DNA from 3 places in the Pseudomonas sp. GW822-FHT03F04 genome. Region 3 is predicted to be linked to each of the others. Evidence: predicted binding sites of a transcription regulator. Region 3 holds the regulator's gene; each other region holds the start of a gene.
The links. The regulator sigma-54, encoded in region 3, starts transcription at its own class of promoters, with help from an activator protein. The targets are predictions, from matches to a motif close to ANTGGCATNNANNTTGCTNT.
Positions count from the first base shown of each region.

Region 1: flgB (flagellar basal body rod protein FlgB) is a predicted target of sigma-54. The motif match lies at 3,385-3,404, and genes of this name have one in related genera.
Region 2: AC1RMX_RS11880 (flagellar basal body rod protein FlgF) is a predicted target of sigma-54. The motif match lies at 5,102-5,121, and genes of this name have one in related genera.

Region 1 is NZ_JBXANF010000006.1:413,900-424,281, reverse strand. Features, by position in the region: gene AC1RMX_RS17000 (efflux RND transporter periplasmic adaptor subunit) at 1-210, opposite strand, end outside; gene flgE (flagellar hook protein FlgE) at 401-1,717, opposite strand; gene flgD (flagellar hook assembly protein FlgD) at 1,748-2,473, opposite strand; gene flgC (flagellar basal body rod protein FlgC) at 2,489-2,932, opposite strand; gene flgB (flagellar basal body rod protein FlgB) at 2,936-3,343, opposite strand; gene cheR (protein-glutamate O-methyltransferase CheR) at 3,584-4,411, opposite strand; gene AC1RMX_RS16970 (chemotaxis protein CheV) at 4,459-5,391, opposite strand; gene flgA (flagellar basal body P-ring formation chaperone FlgA) at 5,474-6,235, shown strand; gene flgM (flagellar biosynthesis anti-sigma factor FlgM) at 6,430-6,756, shown strand; gene AC1RMX_RS16955 (flagella synthesis protein FlgN) at 6,805-7,272, shown strand; gene AC1RMX_RS16950 (flagellar brake protein) at 7,368-8,114, shown strand; gene AC1RMX_RS16945 (MFS transporter) at 8,189-9,559, opposite strand; gene AC1RMX_RS16940 (glutamine synthetase family protein) at 9,628-10,382, opposite strand, start outside.
Region 2 is NZ_JBXANF010000004.1:474,056-484,437, reverse strand. Features, by position in the region: gene flgK (flagellar hook-associated protein FlgK) at 1-285, opposite strand, end outside; gene flgJ (flagellar assembly peptidoglycan hydrolase FlgJ) at 307-1,599, opposite strand; gene AC1RMX_RS11895 (flagellar basal body P-ring protein FlgI) at 1,611-2,699, opposite strand; gene flgH (flagellar basal body L-ring protein FlgH) at 2,727-3,422, opposite strand; gene flgG (flagellar basal-body rod protein FlgG) at 3,476-4,261, opposite strand; gene AC1RMX_RS11880 (flagellar basal body rod protein FlgF) at 4,307-5,047, opposite strand; gene AC1RMX_RS11875 (sigma-54-dependent transcriptional regulator) at 5,283-6,842, opposite strand; gene phhA (phenylalanine 4-monooxygenase) at 7,066-7,902, shown strand; gene AC1RMX_RS11865 (4a-hydroxytetrahydrobiopterin dehydratase) at 8,020-8,376, shown strand; gene AC1RMX_RS11860 (amino acid aminotransferase) at 8,376-9,569, shown strand; gene AC1RMX_RS11855 (hypothetical protein) at 9,770-9,901, shown strand; gene AC1RMX_RS11850 (hypothetical protein) at 9,940-10,158, shown strand; gene AC1RMX_RS11845 (MFS transporter) at 10,254-10,382, shown strand, end outside.
Region 3 is NZ_JBXANF010000007.1:224,164-234,545, forward strand. Features, by position in the region: gene AC1RMX_RS18245 (ZIP family metal transporter) at 1-542, shown strand, start outside; gene AC1RMX_RS18250 (HPr family phosphocarrier protein) at 583-858, opposite strand; gene rapZ (RNase adapter RapZ) at 874-1,731, opposite strand; gene ptsN (PTS IIA-like nitrogen regulatory protein PtsN) at 1,734-2,198, opposite strand; gene hpf (ribosome hibernation-promoting factor, HPF/YfiA family) at 2,210-2,518, opposite strand; gene AC1RMX_RS18270 (RNA polymerase factor sigma-54) at 2,592-4,085, opposite strand; gene lptB (LPS export ABC transporter ATP-binding protein) at 4,272-4,997, opposite strand; gene lptA (lipopolysaccharide transport periplasmic protein LptA) at 4,997-5,542, opposite strand; gene lptC (LPS export ABC transporter periplasmic protein LptC) at 5,529-6,101, opposite strand; gene AC1RMX_RS18290 (KdsC family phosphatase) at 6,110-6,634, opposite strand; gene AC1RMX_RS18295 (KpsF/GutQ family sugar-phosphate isomerase) at 6,635-7,609, opposite strand; gene AC1RMX_RS18300 (ATP-binding cassette domain-containing protein) at 7,885-8,694, shown strand; gene mlaE (lipid asymmetry maintenance ABC transporter permease subunit MlaE) at 8,694-9,491, shown strand; gene mlaD (outer membrane lipid asymmetry maintenance protein MlaD) at 9,491-9,958, shown strand; gene AC1RMX_RS18315 (MlaC/ttg2D family ABC transporter substrate-binding protein) at 9,970-10,382, shown strand, end outside.

The DNA.
Region 1 (10,382 bases), on a different contig from region 3:
CCCATTGACCTGCGCGCCGACGCTGACTTGCTGGAAGGGCTTGACCGTACCACTGGCCAATACGGTCTCTTCAAGATCTTCAACGGTGACGGTCGCTGTCAGGAATTTCTTTGGAGGGGTGCCCCAGCCTTGGCCCCATACAAACCAGACCAACAAGGCAACAACAGGCAGCGTCCCGAACACGATTCGAGAGCGAGAGAAAAAAACCATGAAGTAGTCGTTACATCCCTGTCAGTGGTTGGGCGAACCGCTCATTGGCGCCCGGGTATAGCGTGAGCAGGCGTGTGAATACACGCGCGCAAATGCGAATGCAGCGGACGAGTGGCCCCGGCGCGCGCATTAAACAAGAAAGCCCCTCAAAGAGGGGCTTTCCGTTACAGCTTTTTACAAAGCATCGAGATCAGGTCATCTGAATGATGGTCTGCATGATGGTGCTCTGGGTGGAGATGGTCTTGGCGTTCGCCTGATAGTTGCTCTGGCCCTTGATCAGGTCTACCAGTTCGTTGGTCAGGTTAACGTTGGACTCTTCCAGCGAGTTGGACTGGATGGAGCCCAGAGTGCCGGTTTCCGGAGCGTCATAACCCGGAATGCCCGACGCGAAGGTTTCCTTCCAGCTGGTGCCGCCGATCGCTTGCAGGCCTTGTTCGTTGGTGAAGCTGGCCAGCGCAACCTGGCCGATGGCCTTGTTCTGATTGTTGCTGAAGTTGGCAAACAAAGTACCGGTGCCGTCGATGGTCAGGTTAGTGATCTGGCCAGTGGCATAGCCGTCCTGAGTCGGGATCGAGCGCGCGGTGTCGGCGTTGTACTGAGTGGTACTGGCCATCGAAATGGTGATGCCGGCCGGGTTTGCTGCTGCACCGTTAGGCTTGAAGGTACCGTTGACGACATTGCCTGGTACCCAACCGCTGATCTTCAGGTCACTGCTGATCACCGGACCAGGCAGAGTGCTGACCTGAGTCAGCTTGCCAGCAGAGTCGAAGGTCATGGTCGAAGGCACCGGGGCGGTGGTTTTCGGATCACTGCCGGTAGCGTCCGGGTTGCGACCGTCGACCAGGGTGTAGACCTTCCAGGTGTTGGCACCGGTTTTCACCACGTACTGATCCATCGGGTGCATGTTGCCCTGGCTGTCATAGATCGGGGTGCTGAACGACTTGGTGTAGGTCGCCAGGTTGGTCGGGTCGAATTTGCCGGCTGGAACCGTGTCGTCGATCACCGGAGCGGTCGAGTTCAGGTTGATGGTCGAAGTCACCAGCGAAGTGGACTTCGGTGCCAGGTTCGAGGTGTCGATCTTCAGGTCGGTCAGTACGCCGTTGATGACCTTGCCGTTGGCATCCACACCATAACCTTGCAGGCGCGAGGTGTAGTCGGTGTTGGTGATGAAACCCTTGTCGTCGACCTTGAACGTACCGGCACGGGTATAGGAAATCGAGCCGTTGTTGCTCATGGTGAAGAAACCGGAGCCGTTGATGCCCATGTCCAGCACGTTACCGGTGTTGTTGATGTCACCCTGGGTGAACTGCTGGGAAACGTTGGCCAGGCGCACGCCGTTGCCGATGACCTTGCTGCCGCTACCCAGGCGAGTCGCCGAGTAGACGTCTTCGAATTCTGCGCGGGACGATTTGAAACCGGCGGTCGCGACGTTGGCGATGTTGTTGCCGGTCACGTCCAGTTGCTTGTTGGCTGCATAGAGACCGCTAAGGCCGATATTGAAAGACATATTCCACTCCTTTGTGCCGGTTAGTCGGCTCTATATACCAATGGTTTGTACTTTGGACAGGGCAACGGTGCCCTTGCCGGACAGGTTGAGCATCAGCTCGCCGCCGGTCTGGCTGATCGTCACGCTGGTGACGGTGGCCGGCAGGTAGGTCGCCATATCGGTCGCGGTGCCGTTGATCGATGCGTTGGCCTTGACGGTATAGGTACCGGTCTTGACCAGATTGCCGTCCTTGTCCTTGCCGTCCCAGGTGAAGCTCGCGGCGCCTGCGGCGCGACTGCCCAGATCGAGGGTGCGAACAATCGTGCCGCTGCTGTCGGTGATGCTGACGGTGCCGCCGGCAATCGACGACGGAACGGTGACCGAACCGGTCATGCCTTTGCTCGGATCGTCGAGCTGGACCGAGTTGGTCTGCACGATCACGTTGCGACCGACCAGCGAAGAAGCCTGCAGGGCTTGCGACGAGTTGTAATTGCCGGCCAGCGAACTCACGGTGCTGTTGAGGGTAGTAATACCCTCGAGGCTGCTGAACTGCGCCAACTGGGCAACGAATGCGCTGTTGTCCTGCGGGTCGAGCGGGTTCTGGTTTTTCAGCTGGGTTACCAGCAATTGCAGGAACGCGTCCTTGCCCAGGGCCTGGCCGCCGGTGGAACTGTTAGTGGCCGAAGCAATGCCATCGGTTGTCGAACTGGTCTTTTTCGACGAGTTCGCCAGGATGTCCTTCATGCTCAGGCTGCTGGTGGTATCGGAAACACTCATGGCAGTCGCCCCTTATTACTGACCGAGGGTCAGCACCTTCTGCATCATGGTTTTGGCCGTGTTCATCATTTCAGCGTTGGTCTGGAACGAACGGCTCGCGGAAATCATGTCAGCCATTTCTTCCACCACGTTGACGTTCGGGTAGTAGACGTAGCCCTTGGCGTCGGCGGCCGGATGGTTCGGCTCGTAGCGCGCTTCGAGGTTGCTCTGGTCTTCGACCACGCCCATGACCTGCACGCCCTGGCCGGCCGCGTCCTGGTTCTGGAACAGCGAGTTGCTGCCGCCGCTCTGGCCGCCCTGGAACATGGTGGCGAACACCGGGTGACGGGCGCGATAGGTCTGGTCGATGCTCGACGAAACGGTTTCGGCGTTGGCGATGTTCGAAGCCACGGTGTTCAAACGCGTGGTCTGTGCGCTCATGCCGCTGCCGGCAATGTTGAAAACGCTGGACAGGGACATGGATTACTCTCCGCGCAGGGCTGACACCAGCCCTTTGAATTTGCTGTTGAGCAGCGTGAAGCTGGCCTGGAAGCCGACGGCGTTTTCCGCGTAGTTCGACTGTTCCAGCTGGGCATCAACGGTGTTCTGGTCGATCGACGGCTGCATCGGCGTGCGATACATCAGCGACTCGTCGCCATTGCCCAGGCCTTCAGCTTCGATGTGACGGCTGTTGGTCATGTTCAGGGCGATAGTGCCGTTGGCGTTCTTCTGGCTCTGTGCCTCGAGCACTTTGGAGAACTCAAGATCCCGAGCCTTGTAGTTCGGGGTGTCGGCGTTGGCGATGTTGTTGGCCAGGACTTCGGCACGCTGGGCGCGGAAGCCCAGGGCTTTTTCGTGAATTCCGAGCGCTTTATCGAAGCTGATGCTCATGTCGGGAACCTTCAGGTGACCGGGTTTTTCGTAACTGGGTTATAGCAAGCGTCGTGCCAGTTTTAAAAAGCCCCGGATTCCGGGGCTTTGCAGGGGATCGGCAATGCGGCAATGCCAGAAAAGCGGCAACGGGTTTCCGCCGGATGCCGCTTTTCTGCCGCTTGCCGTCCCTGCAAAAACGGCCAGGCATAAAAAAACGGGAGCCCCTGAGGACTCCCGTTTTTGTGTTGCCGGTGCCAATCACTTCGCCTGGTAAATGATCCCCGGGCTGCACTGGACCATCTGGTAATGGTCCGGCAAACCGTTCAGCGCTTCGGAAGCGCCGAGGAACAGATAACCGCCCGGCTTCAGCGTGCTGTGGATACGCAACAGGATGTCTTTCTTCACCTCGGCGGAGAAGTAGATCAGCACGTTGCGGCAGAACACGATGTCGAACTTGCCAAGGCTTGCGTAGCTGTCGAGCAAGTTGAACGAGCGGAACTCCACCCGGTTCTTGATCGGCGCCTTGATCACCCAGCGCCCCGGCCCTTTCGGGTCGAAGTAGCGCTGCAGACGATCGGCGGACAAGCCGCGACCGATCGCCAGGCTGTCGTACTCGCCGGTCTTGCAGTTGGTCAGCATGCTGCCGGACAGATCCGTGGCAACGATCTGTACGCCCATTTTCAACTGACCGATGTTGGTCCGTTCGAACTCGTCGATCGACATCGACAGCGAATAGGGTTCCTGACCCGACGAGCACGCCGCCGACCAGATCCGCAGACGCTGGTTGGGAGCAGCCTTGATCGCTTCGGGCAGCACCTTGTTCTTCAAGACTTCAAACGGATAGGTGTCGCGAAACCACAGGGTTTCGTTGGTCGTCATGGCATCGACCACCTGCTCGCGCAAACCGCTGCGCGGCTGGGTCTGGATGCGCTGTACCAGCTCACCCAGGGACTTGATGCCTTGCTGCTCCATCAGTTTGTTGAGACGGCTCGAGACCAGGTACTGCTTGTTTTCACCGAGCAAAATGCCACAGGCTTTTTCCAGGAAGACCCGGAACTGTTCGAAATCCAAATTACCCGTAGACAAATGATGCCGCCTCTTAAATCGTGTTGATCGCCAGGGACGAAAAGTCCCTAGCTGATATCTGCTGCTTTGATCCGGTCGACTACCCGGGATGCCAGGTCATCAGGACGGAATTTGGCCAGGAAGTCATCGGCACCGACCTTCTTGACCATCGCCTGGTTGAACACACCCGACAACGAAGTATGCAGGATGATATGAAGCTTTTGCATGCGAGGGTCGCTGCGGATTTCGGCCGTCAGGGTGTACCCGTCCATCTCCGGCATTTCGATGTCGGAGATCATCATCAGGAACTCTTCTTCCGGCTTCTTGCCCTCATCGACCAGCTTGCGCAGGTAATCCAGCGCCTGCTTGCCGTCGTTCAGCGCCACCACTTCAACGCCAACCGTCTGCAGGCAACGCGTCACCTGCTTGCGCGCCACCGACGAGTCATCGACCGTCAGCACCCGCAGAGACAGCGCCTTGCTCTGGGTCTCGACATCCACCACGCCGACCGAAATCGCTTCCGGTGTCGGTGCGACTTCCGCCAGCACCTTCTCGACGTCGATGATTTCGACTAACTGATTGTCCACCCGAGTCACAGCGGTCAGGTAATGATCACGACCGGTCCCCTTGGGTGGCGGATGGATCTCTTCCCAGTTCATGTTGACGATACGTTCCACCGAGCGCACCAGGAAACCCTGGGTCTTGGTGTTGTATTCCGTGATGATCACGAACGGACTGTTCTTGTCTTTCAACGCCCCGGAGCCGGTTGCCATTGCCAGATCAAGGATCGGAATGGTCGCCCCCCGGATATTCGCCACCCCGCACACGACAGGACTGGACTTGGGCATCAGCGTCAGTTGCGGGCACTGCAGCACTTCCCGAACCTTGAACACGTTGATCCCGTAGAGTTGCTGGCCGTCGAGACGGAACAACAACAGCTCCAGGCGATTCTGCCCCACCAGTTGCGTGCGCTGGTTCACCGAATCCATTACACCAGCCATGCCCAGACTCCTACACCAACGCCAAGTGTTGTTGCGACGCACATTCATTGCTAAACGGCACGGCGCTTGCTTTTTAACTCTTATGAACATTCAAACGACATTTTTCCGACGCCTGACATCCCCCCTTCGCAGAGGACTTTGCGCGGTGTCTGCCGCTTGCCTGTTTTTCGCGGGCAGCCCTGCCATTGCTGATGCGGTTACCTTGCCTGACATGCTTATCGGCGTCACTCAGGGCTTTCTTGAATTCACCGTAGAAGACTATCTGGCTACCAGTCAAACGGAAGGGCGTTATGAAATCGAGGTCAAGCAGCTCGATCCGCGCATGCACATGCCTATGTGCGACAAGGAATTGACAGCGTCGCTGGAGAGCCCGGCACGTCCTTTGGGGCGCGTAACCGTCAAGGTTCGCTGCGAAGGCGCCTCCCCCTGGACCGTGTTCGTACCCGCTCAAGTCCGCCTGTTTCGCCCGGTCGTGACCACCACTCGCCCGCTCAAGCGCGCCGGGATCATCGAGCCTCAGGACGTGACCCTGCGCGAGCATGATGTGAGCCTGATCAACCAGGGCTTCCTGACGTCGGTGGATGAGGCGATCGGGCAAAAATTAACCCGACCAACGGTCGCCGACCAAGTGATTACCCTGGTGCATCTGGAACAGGCGGAAGTCGTTCGCAAAGGCGATCAAGTGGTGATTACCGCCCGCAGCGGCACGCTCTCCGTGCGCATGCCGGGCGAGGCCCTGTCCAACGGTGGCCTGAAAGAACAGATTCGCGTGAAAAACCTCAATTCCCAACGGGTCATCAAGGCGCAGGTCATGGCGCCGGGCCAGGTGGAAGTGGCAATGTGAGCAACGACTGGAGCAATGACAGGAAAGCCTCGTGAGGGATCGCGCAGAAAACTGGCGCCAACCTGAGCTGTTCCCTAAACTGTGCCGCAGCAGGATCTGTGCGGCGCATGCAGGCTCATTGGTAAAAGAGCCTAAAGTTTTCCAGGGGATGGCCGAGAACATGGCAAGCGTCCAAATTCCCAGAGGTTTTTAACATGGTCATCGATTTCAGCCGTTTGAACAGCTCCTCGTCACTTACGGGCAGTACACGTACCAGCACGCCTAAGGAAACCGCCGAAACCGGTACTTCCGCGACGCTGAATACCCCGGCCGAACAGGCCAGTACCGCAAAAAGCGGGGAATCGGTACACCTCAGCAATGAGGCTCAACAGTTGCAGAAGGTCACTGACAAGCTGCGCGATCAGCCTGCCGTCGACAAAGCCCGCGTGGCCGAGTTGAAAGCAGCGATTGCCGATGGCAGCTATAAAGTCGACAGCAACCGTGTAGCCAGCAAACTGCTCAACTTCGAAGCCCAGCGCTAGGCCTCGGTCAGCGCCAGGCTTTTGGACGCTTAAAACCCAAGGCCAGCCATGCACGACACTACTTTATTGCAACTGATCACCGACGACTTTGCTCCAGCTCAACAATTGCTGGAGTTACTGCAATCCGAGTCCCTCGCCTTGCACGGTCGCGACATGCCGCTGCTGGAAGAAATTCTGGCGCGCAAACAGGCATTGATCATTCTGCTTGAGCAGCATGGCCGCAAACGCAGCGAAATCCTCGCCAGCCTCAATCTGTCGCTCGACCGTCAAGGCCTGGAACAACTGGCCAGCCAGTCGAGCATCGGCGAGCAGTTGCTGACCCAGAGCGACGTTCTGACCGATCTGATCGCCCAGTGCCAGGCGACCAATGCCAAAAATGGCCAGTCGATCGTGATTCAGCAGGCCGCCACGGCCAATCAGCTGAAAATCCTCACCGGCGGCGAGCCACCCGCGCTCTATGACGCCAGTGGCACCTTCTCCAAACTGCAGAAACCCCGCGCGCTCAGTCAGGCGTGATGCGTTCTTCTATGCTTGCGCCCTATCAACGCGCGAAACATGCTGGCAAAATACTGGCCAGCCGTAGTCAAATTTTGTCTGGAGATTGATTTAACGTGTCCAACGTCCTCAGCGCGGATGATTCTCCGCAGCCACCAAAGGTGCTCACCACGCCTCTGGAAATCTCCAGCAACCTGCGCCAGCTGCAAGAGAGCCACGATCCGCTGATCATCACCTTTCACGAACGCAGCCAGCGCTTCCAGAGTTACCTGATCAAGGTTGACCGGGATACCGCCACGATTGCCCTGGATGAAATGATCCCGCGCGATGGCGAACGCTTCCTGCTGGCGGGCGAGCCGTTCAAGGTCGAAGGTTTCCATGAAGGCGTACGCATTGCCTGGGAATGCAACGGCACGCTGGATATCAAGGAATCCGACGGTGACCGCTTTTACATTGGCGAGATGCCCACCGAAGTGGTCTATCACCAGCGCCGCAACGCCTTTCGCGCGGCACTGAAGCTGACCGATCTGGTCAGCGTCGAACTGGGTGGCGAAAAGCTCAAGTCGCCGATCGGTGGCAAGTTGCTGGATATTTCCGCCACCGGCTGCAAGCTGCGTTTTGAAGGTGATATCACCGACCGCCTGCAACTGGGCCAGGTCTACGATCGCCTGATCGCCCCGCCGCTGTTCGGCAATCAGCCAACATCGGTCGAGCTGCGCTACCTGCACTTCGAAGAAAAACTCAACATCACCTTCGCCGGCCTGCGTTTTCACAACATCAGCGGCCCGGCTGCGCGTAACGTCGAGCGTTTCGTCTATCAGCTGCAACGTGAAGCACGGCGTTTCGACAAAGACGATCTCTGATTCGTACGCACCATGAAAAACGGGCAGTCCCTTGCGGTGACTGCCCGTTTTTTATGCTTGGTGTTTTTTCAGAATCAAGGCCTGGCGCCGCTGATGTCCGGCGCAGGATTGTCGTTGCCGGCCTCTGGCTCCACAGGTGACTCAGATTCAGGTGCGGACTCAGGTGCCGGTTCAGGCGCGGCGTTATTCTGCATCTGCTCCTGCACCACTTGCTCATCGACCCGCGGGTCGAGCGCGGCCACCAGCGGCGAACTGGACATGCTGTCCGGCATCGCCACGTGATGCAGCGGTGCGTCGTCGACCTGGTGCAGATTGGTCACGGCTTTCGGCCGGATGCGCCACACCAGCACCAGCGCGAAGAAGCTGAAGAACGCATACAGGCTCTGGCTACCGAACATTTTCATCAACACACCGGCCAACAACGGCCCGATGCTGGCGCCGACCCCGTAGGTCACCAATAGCATCGCCGTCAGCGAGACCCGCCGATCCCCTTCGACATGGTCGTTGGAGAACGCCACGGCCAGCGGGTACAGGCAGAACTGCACCAGCGAGCACAGGAAACCGACGCCGAACAAGACCTCCAGTGGCACCTGCGGCAGGATCGCCAGCGGCAACGCGGCTACGGCCAGAAACCCGGCAAAGCAACGGATCAGCAAGGCCCGGTCATAGCGGTCGGACAACCAGCCCAACGGCCACTGCACCAGCAGCCCGGCGAAAATGCAGGTACCCATAAACAGACCGACCTGCTCGGTGGACAACCCCTGCTGCGACGCATAGAGCGGCGCCAGACCGTAGAACGAACCGATGATCAAACCGGCACCGAGTACCGTACTCAACGACTGCGGTACGCGCTTGATGAAGAAGCGAGGTTCCATCGGTGCCGGATGCAGCGGCGCCGGGTGAATCCGTCGGGTCAGTGCCACCGGCACCAGACACAGGGCAAAACACAGGGCGACCAGCATCAGCAGTTCCAGGCCCAGCCCCGGGTGCATGACCAGAATCAGCTGACCGAGTACCAGCCCCAGGTACGAGGCGATCATGTAGCCGCTGAACACCACGCCGCGCTGGTTGGCGTCAGCCTGTTCGTTCAGCCAGCTCTCGATCACCATGTACTGGCACATCATGCCGAGGCCGACGATGGTCCGCAGCACCAGCCAGGCCGGCAACCAGTCCACCAGACCATGACCGAGCACCGCCGCGCCGACGATCCCGGCACACGCCGAGTAAGCACGGATATGCCCGACCCGGGCAATCAACCGGTGACCGATCTTGCCGCCCAGCACCAGACCGAAATAGTTGGCCGCCATCAACGCACCGACCCACAGTCCGTCGACATGGTCGGCCGCCAGACGCAAAGCCAGATAAGTAGAAAGAAGGCCCGAGCCGATCAACATCATCAGCGAGGCGAAATACAGCGCTCGAAAGGATTTCCAGATTTGGCGCATCGGCGTTCCGAGCGGCTCCTTGCGGTAAGTATCGGGCTATCAAACGATAGCCCGATGGCGACAGTTCGTCAGGCCTGGGCAGCTAGAACACGCCGTTCCCAGGGAGTGATTTCATCAAAGAAACTGGTCAACTCCATGGTTTTCGAAGCGATGTAGCCTTCGATGAACTCCTTGCCGAACAGTTCCTTGGCCAACTGGCTGCGTTTCAGACGCTCAAGTGCAGCGTGCATCGTGCACGGCAGCGAAAGATTGTCCGGCACTTCGAATTCACCCTGGATCGGCGCGCTCGGCTCCAGCTCATGTTCGATACCGTGCAGACCGGCCGCCAGACTCGCGGCAATCGCCAGGTAAGGATTGGCATCGGCGCCCGGCAAACGGTTCTCGACCCGACGGGCGACCGGCGAACTGGCCGGAATCCGCAGGCCCGCAGCACGGTTGTCGTGGGACCAGCAAGCATTGTTCGGCGACGCAAACGGATGGCACAGGCGCTGGTAGGAATTGACGTTCGGTGCAAACAGCGCAGTGAAATCAGCCATGCCCGCCTGCTGCCCGCCGATGAAGTGGCGGAACATCGCGGTCGGCTGACCGTTCTCATCGCTGAACACATTCTTGCCGCTGCCGATTTCGACGATGCTCTGGTGAATGTGCATCGAACTGCCCGGCGTGTGCGCCAGCGGCTTGGCCATGCAGACCACGGTCAGGCCATGCTTGAGCGCGACTTCCTTGAGCAGGTGTTTGAACAGGAAGGTCTGGTCGGCCAGCAACAGCGGATCACCGTGCAGCAGGTTGATCTCGAACTGGCTGACGCCCATTTCGTGCATGA
Region 2 (10,382 bases), on a different contig from region 3:
GTCCAGCGCGGTCGCCTGGGCACCGTACGCGGCCGCTTCGCTGTTGAGCGAGGTGGCGGTGTGCAGTTGTGTTTCGAGGTAAGAGTTGTACACCCGGCGCACGTCGGCCAGGGTCGTGCCCGTGCCGATGAAGACGTTGCCGAACTGCTGCGAGGACTTGGTGCCCTGCACGGTTTGCTGGCGTGAATAACCGGCGGTGTCGACGTTGGCAATGTTGTTACCTGTCACAGCCAGAGAGGACGAACTCGCGGCCAACCCCGACATCCCGATATTGAGCAAACTCATGATTCAAACCTTACCTTGTGTTTATAAAGGCGTTGTTGAAACGCCGGCCGCAGCGTAGTTCTGATTTACCGTCATCTGCCTGGCAATCTGCGAAATCTTGCTTGCGTAGTTCGGGTCGGTTGCGTAACCGGCCTTTTGCAACTCGCGTACAAACTGTTCTGGGTTATCGGCCGACTTCAGCACATCTTGATAGCGATTATTGCTCTGCAGCAAAGTCACCAGATCGTGGAAGCTGTCCTTGTACGAGGCGTAGGAACGGAACTCCGCCGTCTCCTTGACCATCTGCCCGTTGCGGAACTCGCTGGTGATCGCACGGGCCGAATCGCCCTGCCAGTTGCTGCTGGCCTTGATGCCGAACAGGTTGTGACTGCTAGTGCCGTCCTGGGCGCGCATGACCGACTTGCCATAGCCGGTTTCGAGTGCGGCCTGAGCCACCAGGTAACGCGGATCGACACCGATGCGCGCCGCCGCTTCCTTGGCCATCGGCAGCATCGTATTGACGAATTCGTCGGCGTTGCTGAACGCCTTCTTCGCTGGCGCCAGCGGAATCTGCGCCATGGCGCGACCGTAAATCTGCATCTGCCCGCCAGAGGCCTTGTCCGCCTCGGCGCGGGCCAGCCAGTCGCCGTTGTACAGCGGACCGGAACCGGTGGCAGCGGCCGTCGCGGCGCGTTGCGGCAATTGAGTGGCCGCCGTCGGCGTGGCCGAAGGCACCAGACCGGCGAGCAAACGATCAGCCAGTTTCGGCGGCAGTGCCAGGCGACGCTGGTTGATCATTTCCATGTCGTTGCGATGGGTCAGCTGGGTGTTCGGCGCATGCACCGAACGCGAGGCCCACAACGGACGTTCGCCATTGAGGCGCGACAGCGGACCGTTGGTAGCCAAGGTGCCGGCGGCAATCGGCGTTTCCACCGCAGCGGCCTTGGCCAGGGCTTCCTGCTGCTTGGCAGCGGACGCGGCGGCGGCCTCGCCCGGTGCCATCGGTTTGTTCTTCGACATCTGCTTCATCAGCACGTCAGCCAGACCGATACCACCGCCCTCGCGGGACAGAGACACCGCCAGTTGCTGGTCGTACATTTCCTGATATTGCTTGGCTGCCGGCGTGTTGAGCGGGTTGTCCTGACCCAGCGCTTCAGTGGCCGAGCGCATCGACTTGAGCATTTCACCGAGGAACAGCGATTCGAATTCCTGCGCCACCTTGCGCATGTTCCCGTCGCTGTTCTTGTCGCCGACCTTGAGCTGGTTCAGACGATTGAGGTCGGAGTACGAACCCGAATCGCTGCTGCTGACCAGACCGCTTTTGCGCATATCCATGAGTGCCGTCCTCAGATCACGATCAGGTCGGCTTGCAACGCGCCGGCCTGCTTCAGTGCTTCGAGAATGGCCATCAGGTCACCCGGCGCCGCGCCGACCTGGTTCACCGCACGCACGATTTCGTCGAGGGTGGTGCCCGGGCCGAACTTGAACATCGGCTTGGCTTCCTGCTGAGCATTCACCCGCGAGCGCGGCACCACGGCTGTCTGACCATTGGACAGCGGGCCCGGCTGGCTGACGATCGGGTCTTCGGTAATGGTCACGGTCAAGCTGCCGTGGGTCACGGCGGCCGGCGAAACTTTCACGTTCTGGCCGATGACGATGGTGCCGGTACGCGAGTTGATGATGACTTTCGCCACGGCCTGGCCCGGGTCGACTTCGAGGTTTTCCAGGATCGACAGATAGTCGACACGCTGGCTCGGATCGAGCGGCGCAGTGACGCGGATCGAACCACCGTCGATGGCCTGGGCAACGCCAGGGCCGAGCATGTCGTTGATCTTGTCGACGATGCGCTTGGCGGTGGTGAAGTCGGAACGGTTGAGGTTCAGCGTCAGGCTGTTGCCTTGGTTGAAGCCGCTCGGCACCGAACGCTCGACCGAAGCACCACCCGGGATGCGACCGGCCGACGGAACGTTGACGGTGATCTTCGAACCGTCACGACCTTCAGCATCGAAACCACCCACCACCAGGTTGCCCTGAGCGATGGCGTAGACGTTGCCGTCGATACCCTTGAGCGGGGTCAGCAACAGGGTGCCGCCACGCAGGCTCTTGGAGTTACCGATGGACGAAACGGTGATGTCGACCTGCTGACCCGGTTTGGCGAACGCCGGCAGATCGGCACTCACCGATACCGCCGCGACGTTTTTCAACTGCACGTTGCCCGATCCCGGCGGCACTTTGATGCCGAACTGCGAGAGCATGTTGTTGAAGGTCTGCAGGGTGAACGGGGTTTGCGTCGTCTGGTCGCCGGTGCCGTTAAGCCCGACCACCAGGCCGTAGCCGATCAACTGGTTGGAACGCACGCCAGAGATGCTGGCGATATCTTTCAGCCGCTCGGCGTGGGCACCAAAGGCTGCGGACATCAACGCCGCAGCGAGCATGAGGCTCTTGAAATTCAACGTAGCCACCTAGAAAGGGAACAGCGGGCTGAGGAAGAAACGGTCGAACCAGCCTGGCTGACTCGCATCGGCGAACGAACCGGTGCCCGAGTAGGTGATGCGCGCATCGGCGACCCGGGTCGACGACACGGTGTTGTCGGTGGCGATGTCATCGGCACGAACAAGACCGGCGATCCGCACCAGCTCATCACCGGTGTTGAGGGTCATCCACTTCTCGCCGCGCACAGCGATGATGCCGTTGGGCAGCACGTCGGCGACGGTCACGGTGATCGAACCGGTCAGGGTGTTGCCCTGGGCCGCCTTGCTGTCGCCCTTGGTCGCACGGTCGCCGCTGTAGCCGACGTCCAGGCTCAGATCGTTACCGCCCAACGGGTTGTTGGTGGTGCCGCTGCCGCCGAACAACGAAGTCAGGCCGATGCCGGTCTTGCTGTTCTTGGCCACTTGCGAGTTGGCGTTCTTGCTGGCCTGAGTCTTCTCGTTCAGGGTGATGGTGATGATGTCACCGACCCGGAACGCCTTGCGGTCGCTGTACAGGTTCTGTTCGAAACCGGCCTGATAGATCGAGCCGTTGTTGGCGGCCGCCGGCAACGGCGTCCGCGGCAACACCGGGGCGTAGTAAGGGTCATTGGGCTTGGGCGTCGGAGCGACGCAGCCCGCGAGCGAGACCACCCCACCCAATGCCAGAACAGATACGAAGCGTTTCATGACCCTTACCTCACGGTGTTGCAGGCGGCCTCATGGCCGCCTCATAGACTTGATTACAGATTCTGCGTTACGAACGAGAGCATCTGGTCGGCGGTGGAGATCACCTTGGAGTTCATCTCGTAAGCGCGCTGAGTGGTGATCATGTTGACCATCTCTTCCACGGTGCTGACGTTGGAGGTTTCCAGAGTGTTCTGCAGGGTGGTGCCGAAACCGTTCAGGCCCGGAGTGCCGATTTGCGGCGCGCCGGAAGCGGCGGTTTCCAGGAACAGGTTGTTGCCCACGGCTTGCAGACCGGCCGGGTTGATGAAGTCGGCGGTTTGCAGGTTGCCGATCACTTGCGAGGCGGCGTTGCCGGCAACGGTGATCGACACGGTGCCGTCACGGCCGACGGTGAAGGTCTGGGCATTGTTCGGGATGACAATCGCCGGCTCCAGAGCGAAACCGCTGGCGTTGACGATCTGGCCATTGGAGTCGAGGTGGAAAGTACCGTCACGGGTGTAGGACGTGGTGCCGTCCGGTTGCAGGATCTGGAAGAAACCACGGCCGTCGAGGGCCATGTCCAGCGGCTGCTCGGTGGTTTGCAGGCTACCGGCGGTGAAGTTCTTCTGGGTGCCGACGATGCGCACACCGGTACCCACTTGCAGACCCGACGGCAGTTCGCTGTCCTGGGTCGACTGGGCGCCAGGCTGACGCTTGATCTGATACAGCAGGTCCTGGAACTCGGCGCGGTCACGTTTGAAACCCGTGGTCGACACGTTCGCCAGGTTGTTGGAAATGGTGGTCAGGTTGGTGTCCTGGGCGGACAGACCGGTTTTGGCAACCCATAGAGCCGGAAGCATTCGATTCTCCTCGTGCGCCTGTTTTACGGCGCGACGTTCTGATAATTAGCTGATCTGCAAGACCCGAGCCATGGCCTGGTCGTCGTCTTTGGCGGTGTTCATCATCTTGACGTGCAACTCGAACTGCTTGGCCAGGGCCAGCACCGACGTCATTTCTTCCACGGCATTGACGTTGCTCGACTCCAGGAAACCCGACACCAGTTTGACGTTGGCATCGGCCGGCGCAGGCTGGCCGTCCTTGGTGTAGATCGAACCGTCCAGGCCCTTGTTCATGTTCTTGATGTCCGGATTGACCAGTTTGATCCGGTCGACTTCGGCCATGACGCGCGGGCCTTCGCCCATCGCACGAATACTGATGGTGCCGTCTTCACCGACTTCCACCTGCTGCTGCGGCGGCACGGCAATCGGCCCGCCGTTGCCCATGACCGGCATGCCGTTACCGGCACGCAGCACGCCCAGGGCGTCGATATTGAGGCTGCCGGTGCGCACGTAGCTTTCGCCGCCATTGGGGTTCTGCACGGCAATGAAACCGTTGCCGGTCACGGCGACGTCGAGGTCGCGACCGGTCTCCACCAGGGAACCTGCGGTGAAGTCGGTGGCGGGCCGTTCGCTCATGGCAAACGCACGCGCCGGAAAGCTGTCACCGAACACCGGCATCGAACGCGCCTGTTCCAGGTCGCGCTGAAAACCATTGGTGGAGATGTTCGCCAGGTTGTTGGCATGAGCCTTTTGCGCCAGTGCGTTCTGGCTGGCGCCGGTCATTGCCACATAAAGGTACTTGTCCACACTCTTTCCTCTGCATGCCGGACGTTTGCCGCCCACCGCTGTACTGCTGAGCCACAAGCAATTTGCAGACCAACTTTTTTCTGGCGGTCGAGGACCCGATAAACAAAGGACTTGAGGGATTCAGCAGGGTTTGGGGAAATGTATCGAAGTCGAAAAACCGGCGGTGTCATGCCGCTTGGCGGCAATGGTGAGGCGCGATCACCCCGTGCCTTGCGCAGGAGTGATCGCGCAGGGATCAAGACTCGGTCTTGCCCACCTCATACTCACGCAGCTTGTTGGCAATCGTGGTGTGCGAGACGCCCAGTCGCTTGCCCAGCTGCCGACTGCTCGGATGTTCGGAATACAGTCGCTCAAGCACTGCTTTCTCGAAGCGCCCGACAATCTCGTCGAGCCCGCCCTCCAGCGAGAAATCGCCAAGCGGCTGACGCACGCCATAGTCCGGCAGACGAATATGCTCGGCCTTGACCGTCCCGCCATCACACAGCGAAACCGCCTGGAACAGCACGTTCTCCAGTTGTCGCACGTTGCCCGGCCAGTGGTAATGACTGAGCCGATCCATCGCCGCCGGCGCCAGCTTCGGCAACGGGCAACCGATCTGCCGACTGGCCTGATCGAGGAAGTGCTCCACCAACGGCGTCAAACCGTCGAGGCATTCGCGCAGTGGCGGGATGTGCAACGAAAGCACGTTTAAGCGATGGTACAAATCCTGGCGAAACTCGCCACGGGCGCACAACTCGGACAGGTCGACCTGGGTGGCGCAGATCACGCGCACATCCAGGTAAACCTCTTCATCACTGCCCACACGACGGAAGCAACCGTCCTGCAGGAAGCGCAGCAATTTCACCTGTAAGCGTGGGCTCATTTCGCCGACACCATCGAGGAACAACGTGCCGCCCGCCGTCAGCTCCAGCAGCCCGAGCTTGCCTTCAGCCCGCGCCCCTTCGAAGGCCCCGGGGCCGTAGCCGAACAACTCGGTCTCGGCCATCGATTCCGGCAGCCCCGCGCAGTTGAGCGCCATCAATGGCGACTGGCCGCGCGGACTCGCCAGGTGACAAGCCCGAGCCAGCAACTCTTTACCGGTGCCGGTTTCGCCTTCAATTAGAAGAGGCGCATCGAGCGGCGCCATGCGCCGGGCTTCACGCACCACCGCCGCCATCACTTTCGAGCTTTGAAAGATACTGTCGAAGCCACGCAACTCCTGCTTGCGCACGTTGTAGATGCGCTCGCCGACCCGATCCGCCCGATGCAGCGTCAGTACCGCACCGGCCATGGCCTCGCTGTCGTCGTGCTCCGATTGCAGCGGCGCGATGTCGGCCAGAAAGATGTCGCCCTTGACCTTGACCCGCATGCCGTTGATTCGCGATTTGTTGGCGCGCACCAGTTCCGGCAAGTCGAAATCCTCGGCGTAACGCGACAGTGGAATCCCCGGCACTTCGTCGACCCGCACGCCGAGCAACTGCGCCGCCGCACGGTTGGCGGCAACGATCGAGCCGCCCATGTCGATCGACAGCACCGGAAACTCCAACGCACCGAGCAACGCATTCAGTTCCATGTGTCGGCGTTCGCTGGGCATCAGCCCTACCCGCTTGACGCCGAACACCCCGGCGATGGCTTCGAATTTGGGCCGCAACGCCTGGAACTGCAAATTGATCAGGTTCGGGCAATGCAGATAGATCGCATTGCCATGCTCACCGCCGACCTCGCCGCGGGCAACGTTGATCCCGTACTCCACCAGCAGATTGAGGATGTCGCGCAGGATGCCGATGCGGTTCTGGCAGTGGACTTTGATACGCATATAAAGGCCCGAAACAGGTAGAGGGGCGGATTTTTCTCTGCCGCCCGCAAGATAGTCGTCAAGATTATGTGACAGACACCGGCCATTTCAAACCCGCCAATCACCGTAATCACGACTTATCGCACAAAGCGTAACGATAATTTTACGATTTAAAGAGACTTTTCCTACTCGGCCGGTCATCAACCTGCTGCAACACGGCACGCTCTGGGGTATTTCTCAGTCCATAGCAGGACATAACAAGAACGAATTCCCCTCGCAGGAGAGCAGTATGAAGCAGACGCAATACGTGGCCCGCGAGCCCGATGCGCAAGGTTTTATCGACTACCCCGCCGAAGAACACGCGGTGTGGAACACGCTGATCACCCGCCAGTTGAAAGTGATCGAGGGTCGGGCGTGCCAGGAATACCTGGACGGTATCGAAAAACTCGGTCTGCCCCACGACCGCATCCCGCAACTGGGCGAGATCAACAAGGTGCTCGGCGAGACCACCGGTTGGCAGGTCGCCCGCGTCCCGGCGCTGATTCCGTTCCAGACCTTTTTCGAATTGCTCGCCAGCAAGCAGTTTCCGGTGGCCACATTCATTCGCACCCGTGAAGAACTGGACTACCTGCAAGAGCCGGACATTTTCCACGAGATCTTTGGTCACTGCCCGCTGCTGACCAACCCGTGGTTCGCCGAATTCACCCACACCTACGGCAAGCTCGGCCTGCAAGCGACCAAGGAAGAGCGCGTTTATCTGGCGCGCCTGTACTGGATGACCATCGAGTTCGGCCTGGTCGACACCCCGCAAGGTAAACGCATCTACGGCGGCGGCATCCTGTCCTCGCCGAAGGAAACTGTTTACTCGCTGTCGGACGAACCTGAACATCAGGCCTTCGATCCGCTGGAAGCCATGCGCACGCCGTATCGCATCGACATCCTGCAACCGCTGTACTTTGTCCTGCCGAACCTCAAGCGCCTGTTCGACCTCGCCCACGAAGACATCATGGGCATGGTCAAGCAAGGCATGCAGCTGGGTCTGCACGCGCCAAAATTTCCGCCGAAACCAAAAGCTGCGTGAACCGTGGCTTTTACTTACAAGTGAGTCTGTCAGTCGTCGCGGCTTTGGTTTAGCGTGACGACATTGACGACCGTAACAGCTCTTATAAAAAAGACATCCGATCTCAGGAATCAAACCATGTCCACTTTGAACCAAGCCCATTGCGAAGCGTGCCGTGCCGATGCCCCACAAGTCAGCGATGAAGAACTGCCGATCCTGATCAAGCAGATCCCTGACTGGAACATCGAAGTGCGTGACAGCATCATGCAGCTGGAAAAAGTCTTCCTGTTCAAGAATTTCAAGCACGCGCTGGCCTTCACTAACGCCGTCGGCGAGATCTCCGAGGCCGAAGGTCATCACCCGGGCCTGCTGACCGAGTGGGGCAAAGTCACCGTGACCTGGTGGAGCCACTCGATCAAAGGCCTGCACCGCAACGACTTCATCATGGCCGCGCGCACTGACGAAGTGGCCAAGACCGCAGAAGGACGCAAGTAATGCACTTCGACGCCATCGGCCGGGTGCCCGGCGACCCGATCCTCGGCCTGATGGAGGCCTACGCGCAGGATTCCAACCCGCGCAAGTTCGACCTCGGCGTGGGCGTCTACAAGGACGCCCAGGGCCTGACGCCGATTCCCGAAGCGGTGAAAATCGCCGAGGCGCGTCTGGTCGAAAGCCAGGACACCAAGACCTACATCGGTGGTCACGGCAATCCGCTGTTCGGCAAGGTCATCAATGAGCTGGTGCTGGGTGCCGATTCGGCACTGATCACCCAGCAACGCGCCGGAGCTACCCAGACCCCGGGCGGCACCGGTGCCCTGCGTCTGGCAGCGGATTTCATCGCGCAATGCCTGCCGGGCAAAGGCGTATGGCTGAGCAACCCGACCTGGCCAATCCACGAAACGATTTTCGCGGCGGCCGGGGTCAAAATCAGTCATTACCCGTACGTCGGCAGCGACAACCGCCTCGACGTCGATGCGATGCTCGCCGTGCTCAACGAAGTGCCGAAAGGCGATGTGGTGCTGCTGCACGCGTGCTGCCACAACCCGACCGGTTTCGACCTGAGTCACGACGACTGGCACCGGGTGCTGGACGTGGTGCGCAGCCGCAATCTGCTGCCGCTGATCGACTTCGCCTACCAGGGCTTTGGCGACGGTCTGGAGCAGGATGCATGGTCAACCCGGTTGTTCGCCGCCGAGTTGCCTGAGCTGCTGATCACCAGTTCCTGCTCGAAGAACTTCGGCCTGTACCGCGACCGTACCGGTGCGCTGATCGTCTGCGCGAAAACCGCTGACAAGCTCATCGACATCCGCAGCCAGCTGGCGCACATCGCCCGCAACCTGTGGTCGACGCCGCCGGATCACGGCGCGGCTGTGGTCGCCACGATCCTCGCCGACCCGGAGCTGAAACGCCGCTGGGCCGACGAAGTGGAAGCCATGCGTCTGCGCATCGCCCAGTTGCGCAGCGGTCTGGTGGAAGCGCTGGAACCGCACGGTCTGCGCGAGCGCTTTGCGCACATTGGCGTGCAACGCGGGATGTTTTCCTACACCGGCCTGTCGCCGGAACAAGTGAAAAACCTGCGCGAGCATCACAGCGTGTACATGGTCAGCTCGGGCCGGGCCAACGTCGCCGGGATTGATGCGACACGTCTGGATCTGCTGGCCGAAGCGATCGCTAGCGTCTGCAAATAAACGAATGTCAGGGGCGGCGGGCACACCGCCGCTCCCGCATTTGCCCTGCGTCACCCTGTCGCACTTGTCTAGACAATCCCGCCCGTCGCAACAAGCGGAATTAAAAATCTGTTTGTCATTTTTACTGCTGTATCCTTCGCAGGCTTTCTGAAAGCGCGGATCTACCAGATCTATCAACAGACTTAGCGAGGAGCGCAACCATGCACGAGATTCCCAATCTCCCCTTCCCAAGCCTGCACGTACCTGAGCAGACGACCACGCAACAAGCCGGTGCCCAACAGCCCGAGCCGAAAGAAGCCGCCGAAAGCCGTCCGGCCGACAGCAAAGAGTAAGTAACACCCGCCGTACAGACCGTGTGGAAAGCGCTAACATGCGCTTTCCACACTGCCTGAAGCCCGAGCCTGCCATGACCGACGAATCCTTTAACGAACAACAGGCTGAAATCCTCATCGGCGCCACCGAGAAGATGATCGAGATCTGGAGCCGCCTCTCGCCCGAGAAGCAAGCCGCCCTGCTCGCCCGTTTCGGCAGCGAAGAAAATGCCCTCGCCGCACTGGTCACCACGCAACTGGTCGCCCCGGCCAAATAGTTTTACTTTTCCCCGCCGCAGCATCGTCCACGCCGGTATCATGAGCAGCCTATCTATTCTGCTCTCCCCGTGGATCGTTACCCATGTCGTCCTCTATGCCAGAACCCCAGCGCCCCCTGGCGGTCACGCTGCAAGTCGTTTCCATCGTCCTGTTCACCTTCATCGGCTACCTGAATATCGGCATTCCGTTGGCCGTGCTGCCCGGCTACGTGCACAGCGACCTG
Region 3 (10,382 bases):
GTTTCGGCATCATGCTCGGTGCTTTCGGTCTGTATCTGGTGGACCGCAAGGTGTCCGGCGCTTCACCGGAAATGCTCATTGGCACCGTCGAACATCCAGTGATTCCCCCTCGGATCTGGCTGTTCGTGTTTGCCATCATTGCCCATAACATCCCGGAAGGCATGGCCGTCGGTGTCTCCGCGGGCGGCGGCATGCCGGACGCTGACAGCCTGGCGATGGGCATCGCCTTGCAGGATGTGCCGGAAGGGTTGGTGATTGCGCTGGTGCTGGCCGGAGCAGGGATGTCGCGGGTCAAGGCGTTTCTGATCGGGGCGGCATCGGGGCTGGTCGAACCGGTGTTTGCACTGCTGTGTGCGTGGCTGGTCAGTCTGGCTGAATTGTTGTTGCCCCTCGGATTGGCGCTGGCGGCCGGGGCGATGTTGCTGGTGGTGACCCACGAAGTAATCCCGGAGTCGCGACGCAATGGTCACGACAAACTGGCGAGCCTGGGATTGTTGATCGGGTTCTGTCTGATGATGGTGATGGACACGGCGTTGGGATGAGAGGGGGGAGGGAAGCTTGCTCCCTCGCCACCAAAGGCTTTCAACCGCCTTCGTCGAAGTAGTTGTTGATCAGTGCCACCAAGGCATCCAGGGCTTCCTGTTCCTGATGCCCCTCGGTGCTCAGGAAGATTTTGGTGCCCTTGCCGGCAGCGAGCATCATCATCGCCATGATGCTTTTGCCATCTACCGTAGTTTCCGGGGTGCGACCCACTCTGATCGTGCAGTCGGGATACTGCCCCGCCACGCCAACGAACTTTGCCGACGCCCGGGCATGCAGGCCCAGCTTGTTGATGATTTCGATTTCCAGAGCAGGCATCGCGGTGTGAATCCTTTAGCTGAGGTCGCGGTGGCGAACCTGGACGTTCTTCAGGGTTTTCTGCAGGGCCTGACCCAGGCGTTCGGTCAGGTAGACGGAACGGTGATGTCCGCCGGTGCAGCCAATGGCAATGGTGACGTAGGCGCGATTGCTTGCAGCGAAGCGCGGCAGCCATTTGAACAGATACGCATAGATGTCCTGGAACATCTCTTCGACTTCCGGCTGTGCCGCCAGGTATTCGGCCACCGGCTCATCGAGCCCCGATTGCGCGCGTAATTCCGGTTTCCAGTACGGGTTGGGCAGGCAGCGTACATCGAACACCAGATCCGCATCCACCGGCATGCCGCGTTTGAAACCGAACGACTCCACCAGAAACGCCGTGCCCGGCTCCGGCTGGTTCAGCAGCCGCAGCTTGATGGTGTCGCGCAACTGGTACAGGTTCAGATTGGTGGTGTTGACCTTCAGGTCGGCCAGATCGGCGATCGGGCCCAGCAGGGCCGTTTCATCGTTGATGGCTTCCGCCAGCGAACGATTGGCGCTGCTCAGCGGGTGGCGACGACGGGTTTCCGAAAAGCGCTTGAGCAGGGTTTCTTCATCGGCGTCCAGATACAGGACGTCGCACTGGATGTGCCGGCTGCGGACCTCTTCAAGCAACTCCGGAAAGCGCGAGAGATGACTGGGCAGATTGCGCGCATCGATCGATACCGCGACCAGTGGCTGAGACAGTTCCGTATGAATCAGTGCGCGCTCCGCCAGTTCCGGGAGCAGGCCGGCAGGCAAATTGTCGATGCAGTAGTAGCCGTTGTCCTCGAGGACATCCAGAGCGGTACTTTTGCCCGAGCCGGAGCGGCCACTGACGATGATCAAGCGCATGTTTAGTGCCCGTTTTGCTCGTCCAGGACAACCTGATACAAGGCTTCGTTGGTGGTGGCGCGACGCAATTTTTCGCGTACGTCCTTGCGGTCGAGCATGCTGGCGATCTGGCGCAGCAGTTCCAGGTGCGCATCGGTGGCGGCTTCCGGGACCAGCAGCACGAACAGCAGGTCGACCGGTGCACCATCGATGGCGTCGAAATCGATGGGTGCTTCAAGGTGCATCAAGGCGCTGATGGGGGATTCGCAACCCTTGAGGCGGCAATGGGGAATGGCGATGCCGTTGCCAAAACCGGTCGAGCCGAGTTTTTCACGGGCAATCAGTGCCTCGAAGACATCTTGCATCTCCAGATCCGGTACTTCCCGGGCGATCAGGTTGGCAATTTGTTCGAGGGCTTTCTTTTTGCTGCCGCCCGGCACGTTCACGAGGGAACGGCCGGGGGTCAGGATGCTTTCAAGTCGGATCATGGGGGTGGGGGTTATCGACCGGTAGCGCCCTGAAGCAGGCTCTGGGTCTTTTCCTTATGCTTTTTGAGTTGTTTATCAAGCTTGTCGGTCAGCGCGTCGATCGCTGCGTACATATCGGTATGTTCCGCGTTTGCGACGACCTCGTTACCGGGAATATGCAGCGTGGCTTCGATTTTCTGCTTCAGCTTCTCGACGCACATCGTGACTTGCACGTTGGTGATCTTGTCGAAATGCCCCTCAAGCCTCTTGAGCTTTTGCTCAACGTACTCACGGAGAGGTTGGGTAACTTCCAGTTGGTGTCCACTGATGTTGACTTGCATACAGCTTCTCCTTCGTTGCCAGTGCATAAAGCGGCAGGCCGAAGAGCCTGCCACTGGAACGCTGTAACGTGGCTTACATCAACCGCTTGCGTTCGCTCGAAGGCGCGATCCCGAGGGATTCGCGGTACTTGGCGACGGTGCGGCGAGCCACCTGAATGCCTTGTGCCTCCAGTAAACCAGCGATCTTGCTGTCACTCAACGGCTTTTTCTGATTTTCCGCGGCAACCAGTTTCTTGATGATCGCGCGGATCGCCGTGGACGAGCATTCGCCGCCTTCGGAGGTGCTGACGTGGCTGGAGAAAAAGTATTTCAGTTCATAAATGCCCCGGGGGGTATGCATGAATTTTTGCGTGGTCACCCGGGAAATCGTCGACTCGTGCATGCCCACCGCTTCGGCGATGTCATGCAGCACGAGAGGCTTCATGGCTTCGTCGCCGTATTCAAGAAAGCCGCGCTGATGCTCGACGATCTGGGTGGCCACTTTCATCAGGGTTTCGTTGCGGCTCTGCAGGCTCTTGATGAACCAGCGGGCTTCCTGCAACTGATTGCGCATGAAGGTGTTGTCGGCGCTGGTGTCGGCGCGGCGCACGAAACCGGCGTACTGGGCGTTGACCCGCAGGCGCGGCACCGATTCCTGGTTCAGTTCGACCAGCCAGCGCTCGTTGTCCTTGCGTACGATGACGTCAGGCACCACGTACTCGGCTTCGGTGGACTCGATCTGCGAACCGGGGCGCGGGTTGAGGCTCTGCACCAGTTCGATGACCTGGCGCAGTTCATCTTCCTTGAGCTTCATGCGGCGCATCAGCTGGCTGTAGTCGCGGCTGCCGAGCAGGTCGATGTAATCGGTGACCAGACGCTTGGCTTCCGCCAGCCAAGGGGTCTTGGCCGACAGCTGGCGCAATTGCAGCAGCAGGCATTCGCCCAGGTTGCGTGCGCCAATGCCGGCAGGTTCGAATTGCTGGATGCGGTGCAGGACGGCTTCGATCTCGTCCAGCTCGATGTCGAGCTCCGGATCGAAGGCGTCGAGAATTTCTTCGAGGGTTTCGTCGAGGTAGCCCTGATTGTTGATGCAGTCGATCAGGGTGACGGCGATCAGGCGATCGGTGTCAGACATCGGCGCCAGGTTCAACTGCCACAGCAGGTGGCTTTGCAGGCTCTCGCCGGCGGAGGTACGGGTGGTGAAGTCCCACTCGTCGTCATCGCTGCTCGGCAGGCTGCTGGCGCTGGTCTGGTAGACGTCTTCCCAGGCGGTGTCGACGGGGAGTTCGTTGGGGATTCGCTCGTTCCATTCGCCATCCTCTAGATTGTCGACCGTCGGTGCGGTCTCCTGATAGGAGGGTTCCTGGATCTCGGTGTTGGGCTTCTGTTCGGCGTTGTCGGCCATGGGATCGGAGTTGTCGAAGTCGTCGCCGTCTTCCTGGCGTTCGAGCATCGGATTGGATTCCAGAGCCTCCTGGATTTCCTGTTGCAGATCCAGGGTCGACAATTGGAGCAGGCGGATGGCCTGTTGCAGCTGCGGTGTCATCGTCAGCTGCTGGCCCATTCTCAAGACTAGCGATGGTTTCATGGCAGGGGCTTAACACCTTATTCGCCGGCGCTATGCGCCATCCACTACAGGGCGCCGAAGCGCCAAACTTAAGCAAATTATATGCCTGAAACTGTCGTGTTTGCCTAGAGCGCTGTAACAATAAAAGCGTATAAAAGTGCGCTTCAACGTTACAGCACCCGGACGGCTGGTCGAATGCTGTCGCGCTTACAGGCGGAACTCGTGACCCAGATACACTTCCTTCACCAGATCGTTGGCGAGGATGGTCGCGGAGTCGCCTTCGGCGATCAGTTGGCCGTCATTGACGATGTAGGCCGTTTCGCAGATATCCAGCGTCTCGCGGACGTTGTGGTCGGTGATCAGTACACCGATGCCCTTGGCCTTGAGGTGGTGAATGATCTGCTTGATGTCGCCCACGGAGATCGGGTCGACACCGGCGAACGGTTCATCGAGCAGGATGAATTTCGGCGCAGTGGCCAGTGCACGGGCGATTTCCACCCGGCGACGCTCACCACCGGACAGGCTCATGCCGAGGTTGTCGCGGATGTGGCTGATGTGGAATTCCTGCAGCAGGCTTTCCAGCTCCTTGCGACGACCGGCCTTGTCGAGCTCCTGACGGGTCTCGAGGATGGCCATGATGTTGTCGGCCACCGACAGTTTGCGAAAGATCGACGCTTCCTGTGGCAGATAGCCGATACCGGCCTTGGCGCGACCGTGCATCGGCTGGTGGCTGACATCCAGGTCGTCGATCAGCACGCGACCCTGATCGGCCTGCACCAGGCCGACGATCATGTAGAAGCAGGTGGTCTTGCCGGCGCCGTTGGGGCCGAGCAGTCCGACGATCTGACCGCTGTCGATCGACAGGCTGACATCGCGCACGACCTGGCGGCTTTTATAGGCCTTGGCCAGGTGCTGAGCTTTCAGAGTTGCCATTACTGGGATTTCTCGTCGGTTTTCTTCTTCGGCTGGATCACCATGTCAATGCGCGGACGCGCTTCGGTGACCTTGTTGCCGGTGGCACGACCCGCGCTGGCCAGCTTTTTCACCGTGTCATAGACGATTTTCTCGCCCTGAGTGGTGTTGTTGTCCTTGTCGACGACTTTCGCCTTGTCGATCAGCACAACGCGGTTTTGCGCGGCGTGGTACTGGATGGTCACGCCCCAGCCCTGTACAGGCTTGGTGTCGCCAGCCGTCTGCAACTGCTCGAAGTAGGCAAGGTTGCCCACCGAGGTCACGACGTCGATATCGCCGGTCGGGGTGCGGGTGATGGTCACGGTGTTGCCTTTGACGATCATCGAACCCTGAGTGATGATCACGTCACCTTTATAGGTGGCAACGCCATTCTTGTCGTCCAGCTGGGCATCGTCGGCCTGAATGCGGATTGGCTGCTCTTGATCGTTCGGCAGAGCCCAGGCGCTCACGCTTCCCAGTGCTGCGCCCAGACTGAGCAAAATAGGGAGGGTTTTAACGAGCCTCATACTGTCCTCTTACGTTCGATAGCAGGTGTATCCTGCTTTCCTTCAAATACGCTTTCATTCCCACGCCGGTCGATACACCGCCAGCGCCGTCGATTCTAACGGGTTGCTGGGTCTGCGCATATTGTTGCTGCGGGAACACTGTCATGCGAGTGGAGGTGATCAGGGTGTCGCGGTTCTTTTCATCGGTGCGCTTGACGCGAACCGAGTCGATCAGCTCGACCTCGGTGCCACCGGAATTCACTTCACCGCGCTCGCTGGTCACGTGCCATGGGAAGTCGGTGCCGCGATACATGTTCAGGTCGGGCTTGGTGACCAGTGTAATGTCGGTCGCCTTGACGTGCTCGGCCTTGTCGGAAGTCATTTCGTACTGCACCTTGCCGTCTTCCAGGTATTGCAAGGTGTGGGTGTTGGTCGCGTACCAGTCGATCGGGCTCTCTTCTGCCGAGACAGGAGGCTTGTCGAGGAAGCGTTCCGGGCTGATGTTCCAGTAGCCGACCGCGCCGAAAATGGCCGCGATGCAACCGAACAGCAGTATGTTGCGAAACTTTTTGCTAAACATGGTTTGACTCACAAATACGCGTTATTGGCGGCATCGAGGCTGCCCTGGGCGCGCAGGATCAGTTCGCAGAATTCACGGGCGGCACCCTCGCCACCACGGGCCTGAGTGACGCCATGGGCGTGCTCGCGCACAAAAGCGGCAGCGTTGGCCACCGCCATCCCCAGCCCCACCCGGCGAATCACCGGCAGGTCGGGCAGATCGTCGCCGAGATAGGCGACCTGTTCATAGCTTAGGCCCAGTTGCTCGAGAAGGCCGTCGAGGACGACGAGTTTGTCTTCACGACCCTGAAACAGGTGCGGAATGCCCAGGTTTTTCGCCCGGCGTTCGACCACCGGGGTCTTGCGACCACTGATGATGGCCGTTTGCACGCCGGCGTTCATCAACATCTTGATGCCCTGGCCGTCGAGCGTATTGAAGGTCTTGAACTCGCTGCCGTCTTCAAGGAAGTACAGGCGCCCGTCGGTGAGGACGCCGTCGACGTCGAAAACCGCCAGTTTGATGGCTTTGCCGCGTTGCAGCAGATCGGTGCTCATTTACATCACTCCTGCGCGCAGCAGGTCGGAGAGGTTGAAGGCGCCGATCGGGCGATCGTCCTCATCCACGACGACAAGCGCGTTGATTCGATGGTCTTCCATGATTTTCAGGGCCTCGGCGGCGAGCATTTCGGCGCGGGCGGTCTTGCCGTGCACGGTCATCACCTGGTCGATGGTGGCGCTGCGTATATCAATGCTTCGATCCAGCGTACGGCGCAAGTCGCCGTCGGTGAAGATCCCGGCAAGCTTGCCGTCGGCTTCAAGAATCACGGTCATGCCCAGACCCTTGCGGGTCATTTCCATCAGTGCGTCCTTGAGCAGCGTGCCGCGTTGTACCTGCGGCAGCTCCTGGCCGGCGTGCATGACGTTTTCCACTTTCAGCAGCAGGCGTCGGCCCAGTGCGCCACCCGGGTGGGAAAAGGCGAAATCTTCGGCGGTGAAGCCGCGGGCTTCCAGCAGCGCCACGGCCAGGGCATCGCCCATGACCAGTGCGGCGGTGGTCGAGGAGGTCGGTGCCAGGTTCAGCGGGCAGGCTTCGTGCTCGACGTGAACGTTGAGATTGACCTCGGCCGCTTTTGCCAGAGGCGATTGCGGGTTGCCGGTCACGCTGATCAGCTGGATGCCCAGGCGCTTGATCAGCGGCAGCAGGGTGACGATTTCGTTGGTGGAGCCGGAGTTCGACAGGGCCAGGATCACGTCGTCACGGGTGATCATGCCCATGTCGCCATGGCTGGCTTCGGCCGGGTGCACGAAAAATGCCGGGGTGCCGGTGCTGGCCAGGGTCGCGGCAATCTTGTTGCCGATGTGCCCGGACTTGCCCATGCCGACCACGACGACACGGCCCTTGCTGGCCAGAATCATCTCGCAAGCGCGTACGAAATCGGCGTCGATATGGGGCAACAAGCCTTGTACGGCTTCCACTTCGAGGCGGATGGTGCGTTGTGCCGATTGAATCAGGTCGCTGGTTTGGCTCATGTCAGAAATCGTATAGCCCGATGAAAAGGCGGCGATTATAGCGGTTATGTTGAAAAGCCTCACGCAAGTTCGTCGTGCTTTGTCATTCCTCGTTACTAAAACCCTCTAATAGAAGCATCGGGCCTGTCATATCGCTGAACGTGGCCGGGGAGAGGCCTTGGGCGCTTGCCCTTTGCAGTGATATAGTTCGCCGCCAGTTCGGCCTGCCCGGGATGTAGGGGCTTTCTCCAGAAAGCCAGGCGTCCGAGTGAGAGGCTGCATCGCAAGGAGTTTAGATGAGTGCCGATAACGCCTACGCGGTCGAGCTGAAGGGAGTCTCCTTCAAGCGCGGTGCGCGGAGCATTTTCAATAACGTCGATATCCGCATCCCGCGCGGCAAGGTCACCGGCATCATGGGGCCTTCCGGGTGTGGCAAGACCACGCTGTTGCGCTTGATGGGCGCCCAGTTGCGGCCTTCGCAGGGTGAGGTCTGGGTCAACGGCCAGAACCTGCCGAAGCTGTCGCGCAGCGATCTGTTCGATGCACGCAAGCACATGGGTGTGCTGTTTCAGAGCGGCGCGCTGTTCACCGATCTCGACGTGTTCGAGAACGTCGCCTTTCCCCTGCGCGTTCACACCGAATTGCCGGACGAGATGATCCGCGACATCGTTCTGCTCAAATTGCAGGCAGTCGGCCTGCGCGGCGCCATCGAATTGATGCCCGACGAGCTGTCCGGCGGCATGAAACGTCGTGTGGCGCTGGCCCGGGCGATTGCGCTGGATCCGCAGATTCTCATGTACGACGAACCGTTCGTCGGCCAGGACCCGATCGCCATGGGCGTTCTGGTGCGCCTGATCCGTCTGCTCAACGACGCGCTGGGGATCACCAGCATCGTGGTTTCCCACGATCTGGCGGAAACCGCGAGCATCGCCGACTACATCTATGTCGTAGGTGATGGCCAGGTGCTTGGGCAGGGTACGCCGGACGAGTTGATGAACTCGGACGAGCCGCGTATCCGTCAGTTCATGACCGGCAACCCCGATGGCCCGGTTCCGTATCACTTTCCAGCGACGGATTACCGCGCAGATCTTCTGGGGAAGCGCTGATGCGCAGAATTTCATTAATAGAACGCGTGCGTCGATTCGGCGAGTCAGCCATCGACGCTGTCGCGGTATTCGGTCGGGCGACCCTGTTCCTGTTCCATGCCCTGCTGGGCCGGGGCGGCATCAGCGGTGGTTTCGGCCTGCTGGTCAAACAGTTGCATTCAGTCGGCGTCATGTCTCTGGTGATCATCGTGGTGTCCGGGATCTTCATCGGCATGGTGCTGGCGCTGCAAGGCTTCAGTATTCTGTCGAGCTATGGTTCGGAGCAGGCGGTGGGGCAGATGGTTGCCTTGACCCTGCTGCGTGAACTGGGTCCGGTGGTGACGGCGCTGCTGTTCGCCGGTCGTGCCGGTTCGGCGCTGACGGCGGAAATCGGCAACATGAAGTCCACCGAGCAGTTGTCCAGCCTGGAAATGATCGGTGTGGACCCGCTCAAGTACATCATTGCCCCGCGTCTGTGGGCCGGTTTCATTTCCCTGCCGGTGCTGGCGATGATCTTCAGCGTGGTCGGCATCTGGGGCGGTTCCTGGGTCGCGGTCGACTGGCTGGGCGTCTATGAAGGCTCCTACTGGGCGAACATGCAGAACAGCGTGAACTTCTCCAGCGATGTGCTCAATGGCGTGATCAAAAGTATCGTTTTCGCCTTTGTCGTGACCTGGATCGCCGTATTCCAAGGCTATGACTGTGAGCCCACTTCCGAGGGGATCAGTCGTGCCACCACCAAGACCGTAGTGTTTGCCTCGCTGGCAGTGCTCGGCCTGGACTTTATTCTGACCGCTTTGATGTTTGGAGATTTCTGATGCAAAACCGCACCCTGGAAATCGGTGTCGGCCTGTTCCTGCTGGCAGGGATCCTGGCCTTGTTGCTGCTGGCCCTGCGGGTCAGTGGCCTGTCTCCGACGTCCACCACCGACAGCTATAAACTTTACGCGTACTTCGACAATATCGCCGGTTTGACGGTCAGAGCCAAAGTGACCATGGCCGGTGTGACCATCGGCAAGGTCACGGCGATCGATCTGGACCGCGACAGTTTCACCGGTCGGGTAACGTTGCTGGTGGACAAGAAGGTCGACAACCTGCCGACCGACTCCACAGCGTCTATCCTCACTGCTGGCCTGTTGGGCGAGAAGTACATCGGTATCAGCGTGGGCGGGGAAGAAACCCGCCTCAAGGATGGTGGAACCATCCACGACACGCAGTCGTCACTGGTACTGGAAGACCTGATCGGTAAATTCCTGCTCAATACCGTTAGCAAAGACGCCAAATGAGGAGCTTTTGAATGATCTCTACCTTGCGACGTGGCCTGTTGGTGTTGCTGGCGGCACTGCCGCTGGTGGCTAACGCCGTGGCGGCGCCTTCGGCGCACGACCTGGTTCAGGACACCACCAAACGGATGTTGGCCGATCTGGCCGCCAATAAAGAGAAGTACAAGCAGGACCCGAACGACTTCTACGCGGCGCTGAACAGCATCGTCGGACCGGTCGTGGATGCCGAGGGCATTTCCAAGAGCATCATGACGGTCAAGTATTCGCGCAAGGCAACACCGGCGCAGATGAAGACTTTCGAGGAAAACTTCAAGAAAGGCCTGTTCCAGTTCTATGGCAACGCCTTGCTCGAATACAACAACCAGGGCATCACTGTTGATCCGGCCAAGGACGAGTCGGGCGATCGCACCAGCGTCGGCATGACCGT